Regions from separate parts of the Sphingobium sp. MI1205 genome, predicted to be linked through region 1. Evidence: riboswitches for the same ligand, from Rfam matches in the RefSeq annotation. Region 1 holds a riboswitch; the other holds the start of a gene.
What was found. Region 1 has a riboswitch for cobalamin ahead of K663_RS18345 (HoxN/HupN/NixA family nickel/cobalt transporter). Riboswitches for the same ligand answer to the same signal wherever they lie in the genome.
Positions count from the first base shown of each region.

Region 1 (7,679 bases):
ATCCTTGACTTGAGAGAGGAGCATGGCGGCGCTGTTGGACTTCGGTTTCCACATCCCCCGGTCCAGCGCTTCGAGCAGGCGGGCGGCGGTTTCGCGCAGGGCGGCGGGGTTCGCTTGCGCCATGAAGTCCCGCACTGCTTCATCCTCGATGAAGGCGGCGTGGACGGCGTCGAAATGATGATCGCGTACCGCATGGGTGGTGGCGGCGAAGGCGAAGAGAAAGTCGACGGAGGCGGCGATTTCGAACGCGCCCTTGTAGCCATGGCGCATCATGCCCGCGATCCATTTGGGATTGGTGACGCGCGCGCGGACGACCCGGCCGATCTCATCTTCCAGCGTGCGCACGACCGGGCGTTCCGGGCGGCTATGGTCGTTGTGGTAGCTGAGCGGCTTCTTGCCGGACAGATGCTCCACCGCCGCCGCGATCCCGCCTTCGAACTGATAATAATCGTCGCTGTCGAGCAGGTCATGCTCACGATTGTCCTGGTTCTGGACCAGCGCGTCGGCCCCCGCCAGCCGCCGCGCGAAGAGGCCGCGCTCGGCGTCCCCCTCCACCCCGCCGCCATAGGCATAGCCGCCCCAGTCCAGATAGATGTTGGCCAGGTCGGCGCGATCATGCCACAGCCGCTCGTCGATCATCGCCTGAAGCCCCGCGCCATAGGCGCCGGGCTGCGATCCGAAGACGCGGCTTCCCGCGCGGCGCTCCGCCGCCTTTCGGGACGCGCCCTCCGCCATCAGGGCAGCAGCTTCCGTGCGATGCCGGGCGGCGGCGGGATTGTCCTCGTCCGGTTCGTCCAGCGCCATGACCGCGCGCGCGGCGCTGTCGATCAGGTCGATCTGTTCAGGAAAAGCGTCCCGGAAAAAGCCCGACACGCGAAAGGTCACATCGACGCGCGGGCGATTGAGCTCCGCGATCTTCATGACCTCAAAGCCGATGACGCGCCCCGATGCCCAGTCCCAGCGTGGCCGCACACCCATCAGCGCCAGCGCCTGCGCAATGTCGTCTCCGCCCGTGCGCATATTGGCCGTGCCCCATGCGGACAGGGCAATCGCGCGGGGATAGTCGCCCTCGCGCTGAAGATAATCCTGCACGATCAACTCGGCGGATCGCTGGCCCAGGTTCCAGGCGGCGACCGTCGGCACGGCGCGGGTGTCCACCGAATAGAAATTGCGCCCGGTCGGCAGTACATCGGGGCGGCCGCGGGTCGGCGCGCCGGAAGGGCCGGGCAGGACGAAATGGCCGTCCAGCGCGTTCAGCAGCGCGGCCTTTTCCGCGTCTCCGCAGGCGTCGATCCGTGGGCCAAGGTCTTGCGCCATCGCCCGCAAAACCGCCGCGCTTCGGGGGCCTGGCGCTTCGGCTTCGCTGTCGAGCAGGTGGATGGCGTACAGCTCAAGCCGCTCCACCGTGTCGCCGGTCGTGCGCCATGGCGCAGGGTCAAGGGGGTGCAGCGGCGCGGGGCGCGGCCCTGCCCAGGGCGCGCCCATCGTGCAGTCCAGCGGATCGAAGTCCAGCGCCAGATCGTCCGCCAGCGCGCGCAGCAGCGACAGCTGGCCATCCTGATCCATCCCCCGTGGACAGCGGGCCAGTGCGATCAGCAGGTCACGGCGCAGCGGCCCCTCGGGTGATCGCGTAAAGATATGCAGGCCATCCCGGATCTGCATTTCCTTCAATTCACACAAATAGTTGTCAATCGCTGCTAAGGCATCGTCTCCACTGCCTTGCGCGCCTGCATCCTTGTCCAGCCCCTGTGACGCGGCCAGCGCCAATATATCGCGGCGCAGCGTTTCTAGACGGCGCGGGTCCATTCCCGCCGCCAGATAATATTCATCGACCAGCGCCTCCAGCTCCTTGAGCGGCCCATAGGTTTCGGCGCGGGTCAGCGGCGGCGTCAGATGATCGATGATGCAGGCCCCGATGCGCCGCTTCGCCTGCGTCCCTTCGCCCGGATCGTTGACGATGAAGGGATAGATTTGCGGAATGGGACCGGCGCAGATTTCGGGAAAGCAATCGGCAGACAGCGCGATGGCCTTGCCCGGCAGCCATTCCAGATTGCCGTGCTTTCCCGCATGGATCACCGCATGGGCGCGAAATTCCTGCGCCAGCCAGATGTGAAAGGCCAGATAGCCGTGCGGCGGCGGCAGGGCGGGGTCGTGATAGCTGCTCTTGGGATCGATATTGTAGCCGCGAGAGGGCTGGACCGCGACCGCGATCTTGCCAAAGCGATGGACCGGCAGGTGGAATGCCCCGTCCCGCATGAAGGGATCGGAAGCCGGATCACCCCAGCGATTGGTCACGGCCTGCCGCACCCCCTCCGGCAATCGCATGAACGCCGCCTCATATTGCCCAAGCGGCAGCATGACTTCCGCCGCGCGACCGGGGCAGGCATTGGTGACGCCACCGGTCATCACCTGCATCAGCGCAGCGCCGTCACGCGGCGCATCGCCCGTCGCATAGCCCGCGTCCGTCAGCGCGCCCAATATGGCGGCGGCGCTTTCCGGCGTATCCAATCCAACGCCATTGCCGATCCGGCCATTCTTGTTGGGATAGTTGGCCAGGACCAGGGCGACGCGGCGGTCATGGACAGGCGTGCGGCGTAATTGTGCCCATGAAGCAGTCAATTGTGCAACGAAGCTGACACGATCTGCCATCACATGCGGCACGACGATGCTGCATTCGGTCCGGGCATCGAACCGGGCAGCGGCCTTGAACGCAACGGCTCGGGTGAACAGCCGCCCGTCCACCTCGGGAAGGGCAACATGCATGGCAAGGTCGCGCGGGCCAAGCCCGCGTGCGCTCGCCCCCCACACGCTCTGCTCCGCGCTGGCGAACAGGGTCTGGAGAATGAGGCAGTCCGCTCGCTCCAGGATGGAGAGCGTACGCGGATCGCCCGGCGCGGAGGCGGCAAAGGCGGTGGCGTTCAGGATGACGTCAGGCGGCGTCCCGTCCATCAGATTGTGCAGATAGTCCCGGACGAACGGCTCGCGCAGCGCCCGGACATGGACTGGCAGGACATTCAACCCCGCCTGCTCCAGCCCCGCAATCATCGCGTCCACCGCGTCGAGCGTGCCGGCGATCAGCAGCGCGCGGTAGAAGAGGAAGAGGGCGGTGGGCCGACCGGCGAGCCACCCTTCCTTCACCTGATCCAGTGTCGGTCGCTCGACGCCCGGCCGGTAAAGCCCGGCGTCCGCGACGGGAACAGGCGCGTCCGGTGCCCCGGCGTCAAAGCCCGCGACCCGCGCGGCTGTCTTGAGGAAGGCGGTCGCGTTGGCAATGCCGCCCTGCCGCAGATAGTCGCGCAGCCGGTCGCACATGTCGGGTGGCAGGGTGGACGCAGAGCGCAGGTCGGGATCGTCCTCCCGGCCATCTGCTATGGCGGCAAAGGCGATGCTCTTTTCCCGTGCAATATTGGCAATTTCCTCAATGCCATATGGCCAGTAGCTCTTACCGCCCAACAGGACTACGCAGACGAATTTGGCGTGGGCGATCACCTTTTCGACATAGAGATCGACCGAATAGGGATGCTTGAGTTGCAACAGGTTCGCCAGACGCACGGTGGGCGCGTTCGGCCCCAATGTCGCGGCGGCGTTGGCAAAGCAGGCAAGGTCGCTGTCGGCCACAGTCAGCAGCACGATGTCGCCCGGACTCTGGCCAAGGTCGATCGCTTCCTCGCCGTTGGAAACGGTGCCGGGCGTGGCGGTCAGCAGGTGCATCAGGCGGCGACCGGTTGCTGCCTGAGCATGGCCGCGATCGCGGCGCGGTCCATCCCGGCCTGACCGATCACCACCAGGCGGGAACCGCGCTGTTCCTGCGCCTGCCAGTGGCGGTCATAATGATGCTGGATGCGCGGGCCGACCGCCTGGATCAGCAGCCGGGCCGGGCGTCCCGCAACCGCGACGAAGCCCTTGATCCGCAATATGTCATGCGCGGCGATCGCCTGTTCCAGCGCCGCCAGCAGTGGTGCGGGATTGCCCAGTTCGCCAAGCTCCAGGACGAAACTGTCGAAATCCTCATGGTCATGATCTTCCTCATCGTCATGATGCGATGGGCGGGCGTCGATCTGATCCTCCACGCCTGCGTCCAGGCCCAGCAGGACAGCCGGGTCGATCTCCCCGCGCGCGGTGCGCAATATGCGCACGCCGGGGCGGATCTCGGTAACCAGAGAGGTTTCCAGCTCCGCCAGCCTGCCGGGTTCCACCAGGTCGGTCTTGTTCAGCAGCACCAGGTCCGCGCAGGCCAGCTGGTCCTCGAACAGCTCCTCGATCGGACTGTCATGGTCCAGCGTCGGATCGGCCGCGCGCGCGGCGGCCAGCGCGTCCTCGTCATGGGCGAAGCGGCCCGCCGCCAGCGCGTCTGCGTCGATCAGGGCGATCACGCCGTCCACGGTGGCGCGGGTGCGGATGCCGGGCCATTGGAACGCCTTGACCAGCGGCTTTGGCAGGGCAAGCCCGGAGGTTTCGATGATGATGTGATCGGGCGGCACATCCCGGTCCAGCAGCCGCTGCATGGTGGGCAGGAAATCGTCCGCGACGGTGCAGCAGATGCAGCCATTGGCCAGTTCGATGATGTCCTCGTCCGGGCACGCCTCGTCGCCGCACCCCTTAACCAGCGCGCCATCGACGCCGACATCGCCGAACTCGTTGATGATGAGGGCAAGGCGGCGACCCCCTGCATTTTCTATCAGGTGGCGGATCAGCGTCGTCTTTCCAGCGCCCAGAAAGCCGGTGATGACGGTGGCGGGAACCTTGCTCATATGGATTGTCCTTGTTTGGCGAGGAGCACTTCGATCTCGTCGAAGCGTTTCCAGCGGTAGATGGCCCAACTCACCAGCCAGCAGGCGGCGAACAGGCCGATGATGAAGAAGCCCAGGCTGTTGAAATGTTCGCCAAGATTGGCGGCGATCGACCAGACGCCGCCGGTCAGGCCCAGTTTGTCGCCCAGCAGCGCCGCCGCTTCGATCCCGCCGATGACGATGGCGACCAGCGCGGACACCAGCGTGATGGTGATGTTGTAGTAGAGCTTACGGATCGGCTTCACGAACGCCCATTGATAGGCGCCCATCATCAGTGCCCCGTCCGCCGTGTCGATCAACGCCATGCCCGCCGCGAAGAGCAGGGGGAAGATAAGGACCGTCGCGATTGAAAGCCCGCTCGCAGCCTGCCCCGCCGACAGGCCGAGGATCGCGACTTCCGTGGCGGTGTCGAACCCCAGTCCGAACAGGAAACCCAACGGAGCCATGTGCCAGCTGCGCGTGACAAGCCGGAACAGCGGTTTGAAAATGCGTGCCAGAAACCCGCGATTGCCCAGCAATATGTCCATATCCTCATCGACATAGGCACCGCCGCTGCGAACATGGTTGAAGGTCTTGAGGACGGATCGCAGGATGATGAGGTTCATCGCCGCGATCGCGAACAGGAATGTGGCGGAGATGATCGTGGCGATCGTGCCGCCCACTTCGCCTACCGCCTCCACCCGGCTCAGCGCGCTTGCCGCCACGGCGATCAGCACCGCCGCGATCAGGACGATGCCGCTATGCCCGACCGCGAACCACAGGCCCACGGTCAGCGGCCTTTGCCCTTCCTGCATCAACTTGCGCGTCACATTGTCGATGGCGGCGATATGGTCGGCATCGACCGCATGGCGCATCCCCAGGCTCCAGGCGAGCAGGGCCGTGCCCAGCATCATCGTGCTGTCGGCGAAGATCAGCGCGGCCCACAGCCATAGCGCCAGGTTGGCGGCGATCAGGGCGGCGAACATCCACGTGGCGCGACCACGCAGCGCCGCAAAACTCATGTCCATCGGAGACCAGTCTCCCGTCGGCGTCAGCGAACCTTGACGGGAACCTCCGCATCGCGGCCGACAGCACGCGCCGGACGGACACCCAAACGGCGCCCGGCACGCATGCCGGTGCAGCTCCCGCCGCACGCGTCGCTCAGACGGAAAACCGTGCCCCGGCCATCCCCTGGACCAAAGCAAGAGCGACCAGACGCTGGCAGGTCTCCTGGCTTGCGGGTCATCGCTCGACACATGGCCTTCCCAGGCCTCGCAGGATTTAGCGTCCGGCCCAGTGGCTGACCCCCGATCGTCACGGAAGGTCGATATGCGTCTCGCTCACCGCTTACAGTTGCAGGGACAGCCGCGGATTTGGACGCCGTAAGCATCCGCACCGCATTCCCATTTTAAGCCCCTTGCGAGGCACCGGCGCGATCAATGCCGTCCATAGAGAGCTTGGGGGACAAAGGGAAGCGGGAAGGAATTGAAATAAAAGAGTCACACGTCGGTCACGCATCCGTCATCTAAATGAAATAGCGGCCCGCTGCACAGAGACATGAGGGAGTTTAGCAAGTGCAAGGTTTAAGGGCGAGTGGCGCGGCGATGATGGTGAGCTTGCTGGCGTTGATGCCGGAAGTGGCGCAGGCGCAGAGCAACGAAGCGTTGCAGCGCCAGATCGACGAACTCAAGGCGCAGGTTCAGGCGCTCACGAGTGCGCTTGCCGCAAACAAGGGCGCGACTCCTGAGACCGCTGCTGCGGCTCCGGCTCCCGCTGCTCCGGCGACACCGGCTCCTGCCACGCTTGCCACCGCCCCCGCGCAGCCGCCTGCGGCCGCGCCAGAGGCGGCCACTGCTCCAGCGCCCAAGTCGAAGGCCTGGTATGAACGGCTGTCGCTGCGCGGCTACACGCAGATGCGCTATAACGCATTCCTGTCCGGGGATGATACGGCGCCCGCTGGCCAGTCCCGCCTCCGGTCGGTCCATGACAGCTCGATATCCGATCGCGGCAGCTTCTCTCTACGCCGCGCGCGCCTTGTGGTTCAGGGCGATATTTCCGACCGCGTCTCGCTCTATCTGCAATCGGACTTCGCGACTGCCGTGAGTAATCAGGCAGGCAGCGAGCGCCGCGAAGGCTTCGCCCAGCTGCGTGACGCCTATGCCGATGTGTTCCTTGACAAGGCCAAGACCTTCCGCCTGCGCCTCGGCCAATCCAAGGTGCCCTATGGCTGGGAAAATATGCAGTCCTCCTCCAACCGCCTGACGCTCGACCGCAGCGACGGGATCAACAGCGCGGTTCCGGGCGAACGTGATCTGGGCGTCATCGCCTTTTATACCCCGCCTTCAGTCCAGAAAATCTGGGACCGGCTGGGGGATGACGGGCAAAAGCTGTTCGGGAATTACGGCGCATTTGGCTTTGGCGTTTTCAACGGCCAGGGCATCAACCGGACGGAACAGAATAAGGGCCTGATGAAGGTCGCCTTCGCCACATGGCCCATTGAACTCGACGGCCTGGGCGATGCTTTCGCTGGCCAGGTGTTCGAAATCGGCGGATCGGCGATGATGAACGATTTCCAGCCTGAACTGCGCAGCGGGTCAGTCGGTGGACCCGTTGACGACAACCGCGCCGGCATCCACGCGATGCTCTATCCGCAGCCCTTCGGCATTCAGGCCGAATGGAACTGGGGCAAGGGACCACAGTATGATCCGCTCAGCCTGTCTGTGGAATCGAAAAAGCTCAGCGGCGGCTATGTCCAGATGATGTACCGCGCCCCGACGGAATCGATCGGCTCGCTGATCCCCTACGCCCGCTGGCAACATTATCGTGGCGGTTGGAAAGGCTCCACCAGCGCGCCGCGCCTGGAGACCGACGAATTCGAACTGGGCGTCGAATGGCAGCCGTGGAAGGCGC
Region 1 covers NZ_CP005189.1:393,357-401,035, reverse strand. The annotation lists gene cobN (cobaltochelatase subunit CobN) at 1-3,711, opposite strand, end outside; gene cobW (cobalamin biosynthesis protein CobW) at 3,711-4,751, opposite strand; gene K663_RS18345 (HoxN/HupN/NixA family nickel/cobalt transporter) at 4,748-5,797, opposite strand; cobalamin riboswitch at 5,973-6,216, opposite strand; gene K663_RS18340 (porin) at 6,374-7,679, shown strand, end outside.

Region 2 (7,679 bases), on a different replicon from region 1:
CGGGCATGGTATCGGGCCATGCTTATGGTAAGTCGCTGCGCACGGTGAAGACCTGCGTCGGGTCCGAATGGTGCCGCTTCGGCACACAGGACTCGACCGGCCTTGGCGTCAAGATCGAACGGATGACCTGGGGGTCGTGGATGCCCCACAAGTTCAAGATCGCGGTGTCGGGCTGCCCCCGCAATTGCGCGGAAGCCACGATCAAGGATTTCGGGGTGGTCTGCGTGGACAGCGGCTATGAGCTGCATGTCGGCGGCAATGGCGGCATCCATGTCCGCGCCACCGACCTGCTGTGCAAGGTCGCGACCGAGCAGGAGGCGATGGACTATTGCGCCGCCTTCACCCAGCTCTACCGCGAGGAAGCGCGTTATCTGGAGCGGACGGCGCCCTGGATCGAGCGTGTCGGCGTCGAGTATATCAAGCAGCGGATCGTGGAAGACGACGCAGGCCGCGAAGCGCTGCGCGCTCGCTTCCTTTATTCGCAGAGCTTCAGCCAGGACGACCCCTGGGCTGAACGCGCCGCGGGCCAGCATGCTGAACTGCATCAGCATCTTGAACCCATCGCCATCGCTGCGGAGTGAACGACATGACCGACTGGATCGACATCGGAACGCTGGCCGACATTCCCCAGCGCGGCGCCCGCACGGTGCAGATTGCCGGGGAGAAGGAAATCGCCGTATTCCGCACCAGCGACGACACCGTCTTTGCGCTGGTCAATGAATGTCCGCACAAGAAGGGACCGCTGAGCCAGGGCATCGTCCATGGCCACAGCGTCGCCTGTCCGCTGCATAACTGGAACATCGCCCTCAAAACGGGCGAGGCGCAGGGCGCGGACGAAGGCTGCACGCCGACCATCGCCGTGAAAGAGGAGGGCGGTCGCATCCTGATCGCCCGCCCCACGGCGCTGAAAGCGGCTGCGTGAGCTTCCGGTCCCCAGCCACAACGGCGGGGACCCGGGTGGGGGCGCCATGCTGGCCATCCCTTGCGGCAGGCGCCTCCACCCAATTCTTGTTCCTCGGGAAGAAGAGGTAAGAGCATGGACCAGGCCATCCGCACCACCTGTGCCTATTGCGGCGTCGGTTGCGGCATTTCGGCCACGCCGACCGGGCCCCGGTCGGTTATGATCAAGGGCGATGAGGCGCACCCGGCCAATGCTGGCCGCCTCTGTTCCAAGGGCACGCATCTGGGCGAGACAGTTGGGCTGGAAGGCCGCCTGCTGCATCCGATGATCGGCAACAAGCGCGCCAGCTGGGACAAGGCGCTGGATCTGGTAGCGAAGAAGTTCCGCGAGACTGTGGATCGCTACGGTCCCGACAGCGTTGCCTTTTATGTCTCCGGCCAACTGATGACCGAAGACTATTATGTCGCCAACAAGCTGATGAAGGGCTTCATTGGCACATCGAACATCGACACCAACAGCCGCCTTTGCATGTCGAGCGCCGTTGCAGGCCACAATCGCGCCTTTGGCGAGGATGTTGTGCCCGCCACCTATGACGATCTGGACGAAGCGGATCTCATCGTGCTGGTCGGCTCCAACACCGCCTGGTGCCACCCGATAGTCTATCAGCGCATCCAGGCAGCGCGCGCCGCGCGTGGGACCAAGCTGGTGGTCATCGACCCGCGCCGCACCGAAACCTGCGAAGGCGCGGACCTGCATCTGGCCGTAAAGCCCGGCACCGACGTCGCGCTGATGAACGGCCTGCTTGCCTGGTGCGACCAGGAGGGCGTCACCGATCCCGCCTACATCGCTGATCATGTCAATGCACCCGAAGGTTTTTGGGAGCATATCCGTGAGCATCACGACCTTTGGACCACCGCCAAGACCTGCGACATCGCGCCTGCGCTGCTGGAACAGTTCTTCAAGCTGTTCGCCGCGACCCCGCGCACCGTCACCATGTTCAGCCAGGGCATCAACCAGTCGATCCGCGGCACCGATCAGGTGAACGCAATCATCAACGTCCATCTCGCCACCGGCCGCATCGGCAAGCCGGGAGCCGCGCCATTCTCGATCACCGGCCAGCCCAACGCCATGGGTGGCCGCGAAGTCGGCGGGCTTGCCTCGACGCTGGCCAGCCACATGGACTTCGCGCCCGAAAATGTGGAGCGGGTAGGCCGCTTCTGGGCTGCGCCGCGCATGGCGACCAAGCCGGGCCTGAAAGCCGTCGATCTCTTCCGCGCGATCAATGAAGGCCGGGTCAAGGCGCTCTGGGTGATGGCGACCAACCCCGCCGTCTCGCTGCCCGATGCCAATAGTGTGCGCGAGGCGCTGGAGAGCGTGCCCTTCCTCGCCGTGTCCGACATCATGGCCGACACCGACACCAGCGTTCATGCCGATGTGCGCCTGCCCGCTGCTGGCTGGGGGGAGAAGGACGGCACCGTCACCAATTCGGACCGGACCATCAGCCGCCAGCGTCCCTTCCTGGACTTGCCCGGCGAGGCCAGGCCCGACTGGTGGATCGTCACCGAAGTTGCCCGCCGCATGGGTTGGCGCAACGCCTTCGCCTATGACCGGCCCGCGGACATCTGGCGCGAGCATGCGCGCCTGACCGCCTATCAGAATGACGGCCAGCGTGTGCTTAACTTGCGCAGCTATGCGACCATCGGCAACGATGCCTACGAGGCGATGGAGCCGTTTCGCTGGGGTGAAGAAAGGCCGTTTTCGGATGGGCATTTTTCGACGCCCGACGGCAAGGCGCGGTTCGTCCTGACGAAGCAGATGGATATTCAGGAGCCACTGAAGCAGTGGCCAATGACGCTCAACACCGGGCGCTATCGCGACCAGTGGCACACGATGAGCCGCACTGGCCTCTCGCCCAAGCTGGCGCGTCACCGCGAGGAGCCGCTGGTGGAAATCCATCCGCGCGACGCCGACGAACTGGGCATCGTCGATCGCGATCTGGCGCGCGTCCAGACCGCGCAGGGCAACAGCATCTTCCGCGTCGCGATCAGCGATGGCCAGCGCCCGGGCGAAATCTTCACGCCGATCCACTGGACCGACCAGATGTCGAGCGGCGGCCGCACCGGCCTGCTGCCCCGGCCCCTCGTCGATCCTCATTCGGGCCAGCCGGGCTTCAAATCGACCCCGGCCAGCGTCGAGAAGGTCGCGACCGAATGGAAGGGTTTTCTGATCCTGCGCGGATCGGAGCCGGTGAAGCTGCCCTGCCTGTGGGCGACGAAGATCAGCGTGCCCGGTGGCGCCCTTTACGAGGTGGCGGGCAATGGCGATCCGGCGCGGCTGGAGGCTTTCCTGCCCAACGGCGACCGGGTCGAGGCGATGGACGCATCGCGCGGCACCCGCCGGATCGCGACCATCAGCGAGGGCAAGCTGTGCGGCGTGCTGTTCGTGACGCGTACCGGCTTGCTGCCCTCGCGCGACTGGCTGATCCGGCAACTGGAGGCCGACGGCGTGGGCGGTTCGGTGCTCGCGGCGCGCGGGCCGGGCAGCCAGCCGGACAAGGGCGCGACGATCTGCGTCTGCTTCGATATCGGCCTCAACCAGATCATGACCGCCATTCGCGAGCAGAGCCTGGTCGATGTGCCCGCCATCGGCAAGGCGATCGGCGCAGGAACCAATTGCGGCTCCTGCCGGCCCGCACTCGCCAACATCCTTGCCCAAATCCCGCAGGAGGCCCTCCATGCAGCAGAATGAACTGATTGCCCCCGGTGAGGTCTGGCTGGTGGGCGCTGGCCCCGGCGATCCCGACCTTCTCACCCGCAAGGCCGAAAAGCTGATCGCCGCGGCAGATGTCGTCTTTTATGACGCGCTCGTCGGTCCCGGCGTCCTTGATCTCATCCCTGCTAGCGTTGAACGCATCAGCGTCGGCAAGCGTTCTGGCCGCCATAGCAAGGCGCAGGAAAGCATCAACGATCTGCTGCTCGCCGCCGCGAAGGCTGGAAAGCGTGTCGTGCGCCTCAAGGGCGGCGATCCATCGATCTTTGGCCGCTCCGCCGAGGAGATGGAGCATCTGGCCGCGGACGGCGTCCGTTTTCGCATCTGTCCGGGCATCACCACCGCCAGTGCTGCTGCTGCGAGCGGCAGCGCCTCGCTCACCCTGCGCGGCGTCGCGCGCGGGCTGACGCTGGTGACGGCGCATCTGAAGGCAGGCGAGCCGCTCAAGCTGGACTGGGAAGCGCTCGCGCGCCCCGGCGGCACGCTTGGCATCTATATGGGCCGCGCCGCCGCCGGAGAGATCAGCCGGCAGCTTATCGCTGCTGGCCGCGATCCGGAAACGCCGGTGATGGTTGCGGTCAACGTCTCGCTGCCCACCGAACGCCTCATCCGGGGCAAGCTTTCCGCGCTCGCCTTTCTGGTGGCGACCATCAGCGATGAAGACCCGACCCTGCTTTTGATTGGTGAAGCCGTGGCGGGCACGGCCATGCCTGTGGATGTCGCCGCGAGCGTCGCCCTTCAGGTCTGAGGCCCTGCCTCCATGTCTTCTCCTTGAGCTTGTCGATGCCTCTGCCTTAGTTGGAAGGAAGGTGAGGGGCATCGACAAGCTCAGACATTGCCCAACCTGTTCAGATCTTCCTGCCGGTTGATATTGGGCAGCACAATATCCGTCCGATCGACAATGCGGGCGCCGATCCGGTCCAGCCAACCATATATGGACCGGTTGTTGTCCTCTGCCAGATGTGCGTCCATCCCGACTGCGAGGGATGCAGGCCAGAAGCCCGCCAGTTGCTGACCCTTGAGCACCGCCGCACAATCGCCGACCAGCGCTTCGGCCAGTGCCACCGGATAGACCGGCATGTCGCACCCGGTGGTCAGCACCGCGTCAAACCCCTGTTCGGCCGCATGATGCAGCGCCGCGTTCAGCCCGCCCAGTGGCCCCATGTCAGGCGCTGGCCGGTCGGCAAGGCATGTCATGCCTTCGATATCCCGCCCGCAGACGACGACAGCTTCCACGTGCGGAGTTATCGCCGCCACGGCATGATCCAGCAGCGTGCGCCCGTCTGGCAGAAGGGCCGCCGCCTTGTCGCTTCCGAACCGGCTGGATCGTCCTCCGGCAAGCACTGCGCCCAGCAATCGCATCCAACCACTCCTTGGCAGAACCCTGTCTTTCCCCTATGGCGCGCCGCGTGAGCGGGCAACCGTTGACATGAAGAAGATCGCGCCGGTGCCCATTTGGGCTTGAAAGGGAATGCGGTGCGGATGGCTTGCCCATCCAACTCCGCGGCTGTCCCTGCAACTGTAAGCGGCGAGCGCGATGCACGGGGGACCTGCGCTTTCGAAAGGGGAAGGCGAAGGGACCAGCCACTGGGCGTCAGCCCGGGAAGGCTTGTGCATCGCTGCCTTGACCCGCGAGCCAGGAGACCTGCCGGCGCATGGTCGCTCTTGCCTTGGGCCCAGGGATCGGCCCGGGCACGGTGTTTTCCGTCTGAGCGACGCAGCGGCGGGAGCCGCATCGGTGCGCGGGGCGGGACACTGGCGTCTGTCCTTCCCGCATGCCGACCGTTTGCGCGGATGCTCCTGCCTGAAGTCGCGTGACGCTCAGGGAAGACAATATAATGTTGAAAATCGGAATATCGCTCGTGGCGCTGCTGGCTGCCACGCCCGCACTCGCGGAACAGTCGGACAGCATCGTGGTCACCGCGCTTGGCATTGAACAGCCGCGGGATGAAGTCGGTCAGGCGGTTTCCGTCATTGATGCGCAGACCATCGAGACGCGCCAGAATGTCAGCGTGGCGGACCTGATCGCGACCACGCCCGGCATTCGCTTCAATCGCGCTGATGCTGTTGGCGGAGTGACCGGCATTTCAATCCGGGGCGCTGAAACGACGCAGACGCTGGTGCTGTTGGATGGCGTCAAGATCAACGATCCCAGCGGCATTGGCGACGCTTATGATTTCGGCAATCTGCTGACGGGCAATATCCGGCGGATCGAGATACTGCGGGGTTCCAACTCGGTCGTTTATGGCAGCCAGGCAATCGGCGGCGTCGTCAACATCATGACCGGAGAACCAGGCGATGGCTTTGGCGGGTCCGCCTCGGTGGATTACGGCTATGCCGATACGGTGAATGCAAAGGCGGACGTTTCGGGCAGTAGCGGCATCGTGTCGGGAAGCGCGGGGGCCGTATGGTTCCGCACCGACGGCATTTCGGCTGCGCAGGGTGGCACGGAAAAGGATGGCTATGAAAATATCGCCGCCCACGCCAAGCTGAAGTTTAGCTTGGCCGATAATCTGAGCCTCGACCTGCGCGGCTATTATATCCACGCCGACCTCGACACCGATATTTTCTTCGCCGAGCCGATGGAGTCCACGGACAGCAGCAAGCTGAACCAATATATCGGCTATGCGGGCCTTAACCTTGCCCTGCTTGACGGCAAGCTGACGCAGAGGGCGGCGGTCACCTGGTTCCGCAACGACCGCGACTATTTCTCGTCCTTCGGGGACTATGGTTATTCGGGCACCAATCTGCGTTTCGAGTATGAAGGCGTCTACCAGCCCTTCGATCAGGCGAAGCTGGTGTTCGGCTATGAGCATGAGAGCCCGGATTACGACTTTTACGGCTTTGGATCGGGAGGCGCGAAGGCGAACATCGACAGCGTCTTCGCCCTTGCCGTCGTCAAGCCCTTTATCGGGCTGTCGCTGACTGGCGGCGTGCGTCATGATGACCATAGCCAGTTTGGCGGCGCGACCACCTTAGGCGCGAACGCCAACTACACCCCCAATGACGGCGCGACCAATATCCGCGCCAGCTACGGCGAGGGTTTCAAGGCTCCCTCGCTCTATCAGCTTTACGATGGCTTCAACGGCAACCCCGCTTTGCAGCCTGAAAGGTCGAAGAGCTATGATATCGGCTTTGACCAGAGCCTGGACGGAGGGCGCGCGTTGTTTTCCGTCACCGCTTTCCGCCGCGACACGCGCGACCAGATCTATTTCGACGGCGTCATCCCGCCGTTCGGGCAATATATCAACCTCACCCGCACCCGCGCCGAGGGTATCGAGGCGGCCGTGACGCTGAAGCCGGTCGATGCGCTTACGGTCACCGCAGCATACAGCTATGTCGATGCGGTGGATCGCTCCGAAGGCGGCATCAACGAAGGAAAGCTGCTGCCCCGCCGCGCCAAGGACGCTGTCAGCGTTTCGGCTGACTACATATGGACTTTTGGCCTGTCAGCCGGAGCGACCCTGACGATGGTGGGCGACAGCTTCAACGACGCCGCCAACACGCAGTCACTTGATGGCTATGCGCTGCTGGGCGTGCGCGCATCCTTGCCCATTACCGGCAGTCTCGAAATCTATGGCCGCATCGACAATCTGTTCGATGAGGAATACGCGACCGTCTATGGTTACAACACTTATGGGCGTTCGGCCTATGGCGGCGTGCGTGTTCGTTTCTAAAGTCTGGCGAGAGGGGCGGGCGTGAGCCTTTGCCCCTCAGCGTCCGGGCGTAGCGTTGACCTGCGCCTTGGCCCTGTGCCTGGCGTCGCGAAGCTGCGCCACGATGCTGCGTGCCGCCTTCACATAGGCAGGCCCGCCGCACACCGTCCACGCCTGCGGCAGGCGGATGCGTGGGATCGAGCGCAGGGCGGGATGGTGCAGCATCTCCGTCCCTTGATCGACGATCTTCTCGCTGCCGCTTTCCACGATCAGCCAGTCTGGTCTGGCCGCGATCATCTGCTCCAGCGGCACCTGGGCCAGCGCTGGCTTGCCCAGCCTGGCGGCAAGATTGG
Region 2 covers NZ_CP005188.1:2,745,069-2,752,747, reverse strand. The annotation lists gene nirB (nitrite reductase large subunit NirB) at 1-581, shown strand, start outside; gene nirD (nitrite reductase small subunit NirD) at 587-922, shown strand; gene K663_RS13575 (nitrate reductase) at 1,037-3,649, shown strand; gene cobA (uroporphyrinogen-III C-methyltransferase) at 3,636-4,418, shown strand; gene mobA (molybdenum cofactor guanylyltransferase) at 4,499-5,032, opposite strand; cobalamin riboswitch at 5,099-5,337, shown strand; gene K663_RS13560 (TonB-dependent receptor plug domain-containing protein) at 5,509-7,347, shown strand; gene K663_RS13555 (ABC transporter substrate-binding protein) at 7,384-7,679, opposite strand, start outside.
Region 2: another riboswitch for cobalamin. It lies ahead of K663_RS13560 (TonB-dependent receptor plug domain-containing protein); the one in region 1 lies ahead of K663_RS18345 (HoxN/HupN/NixA family nickel/cobalt transporter).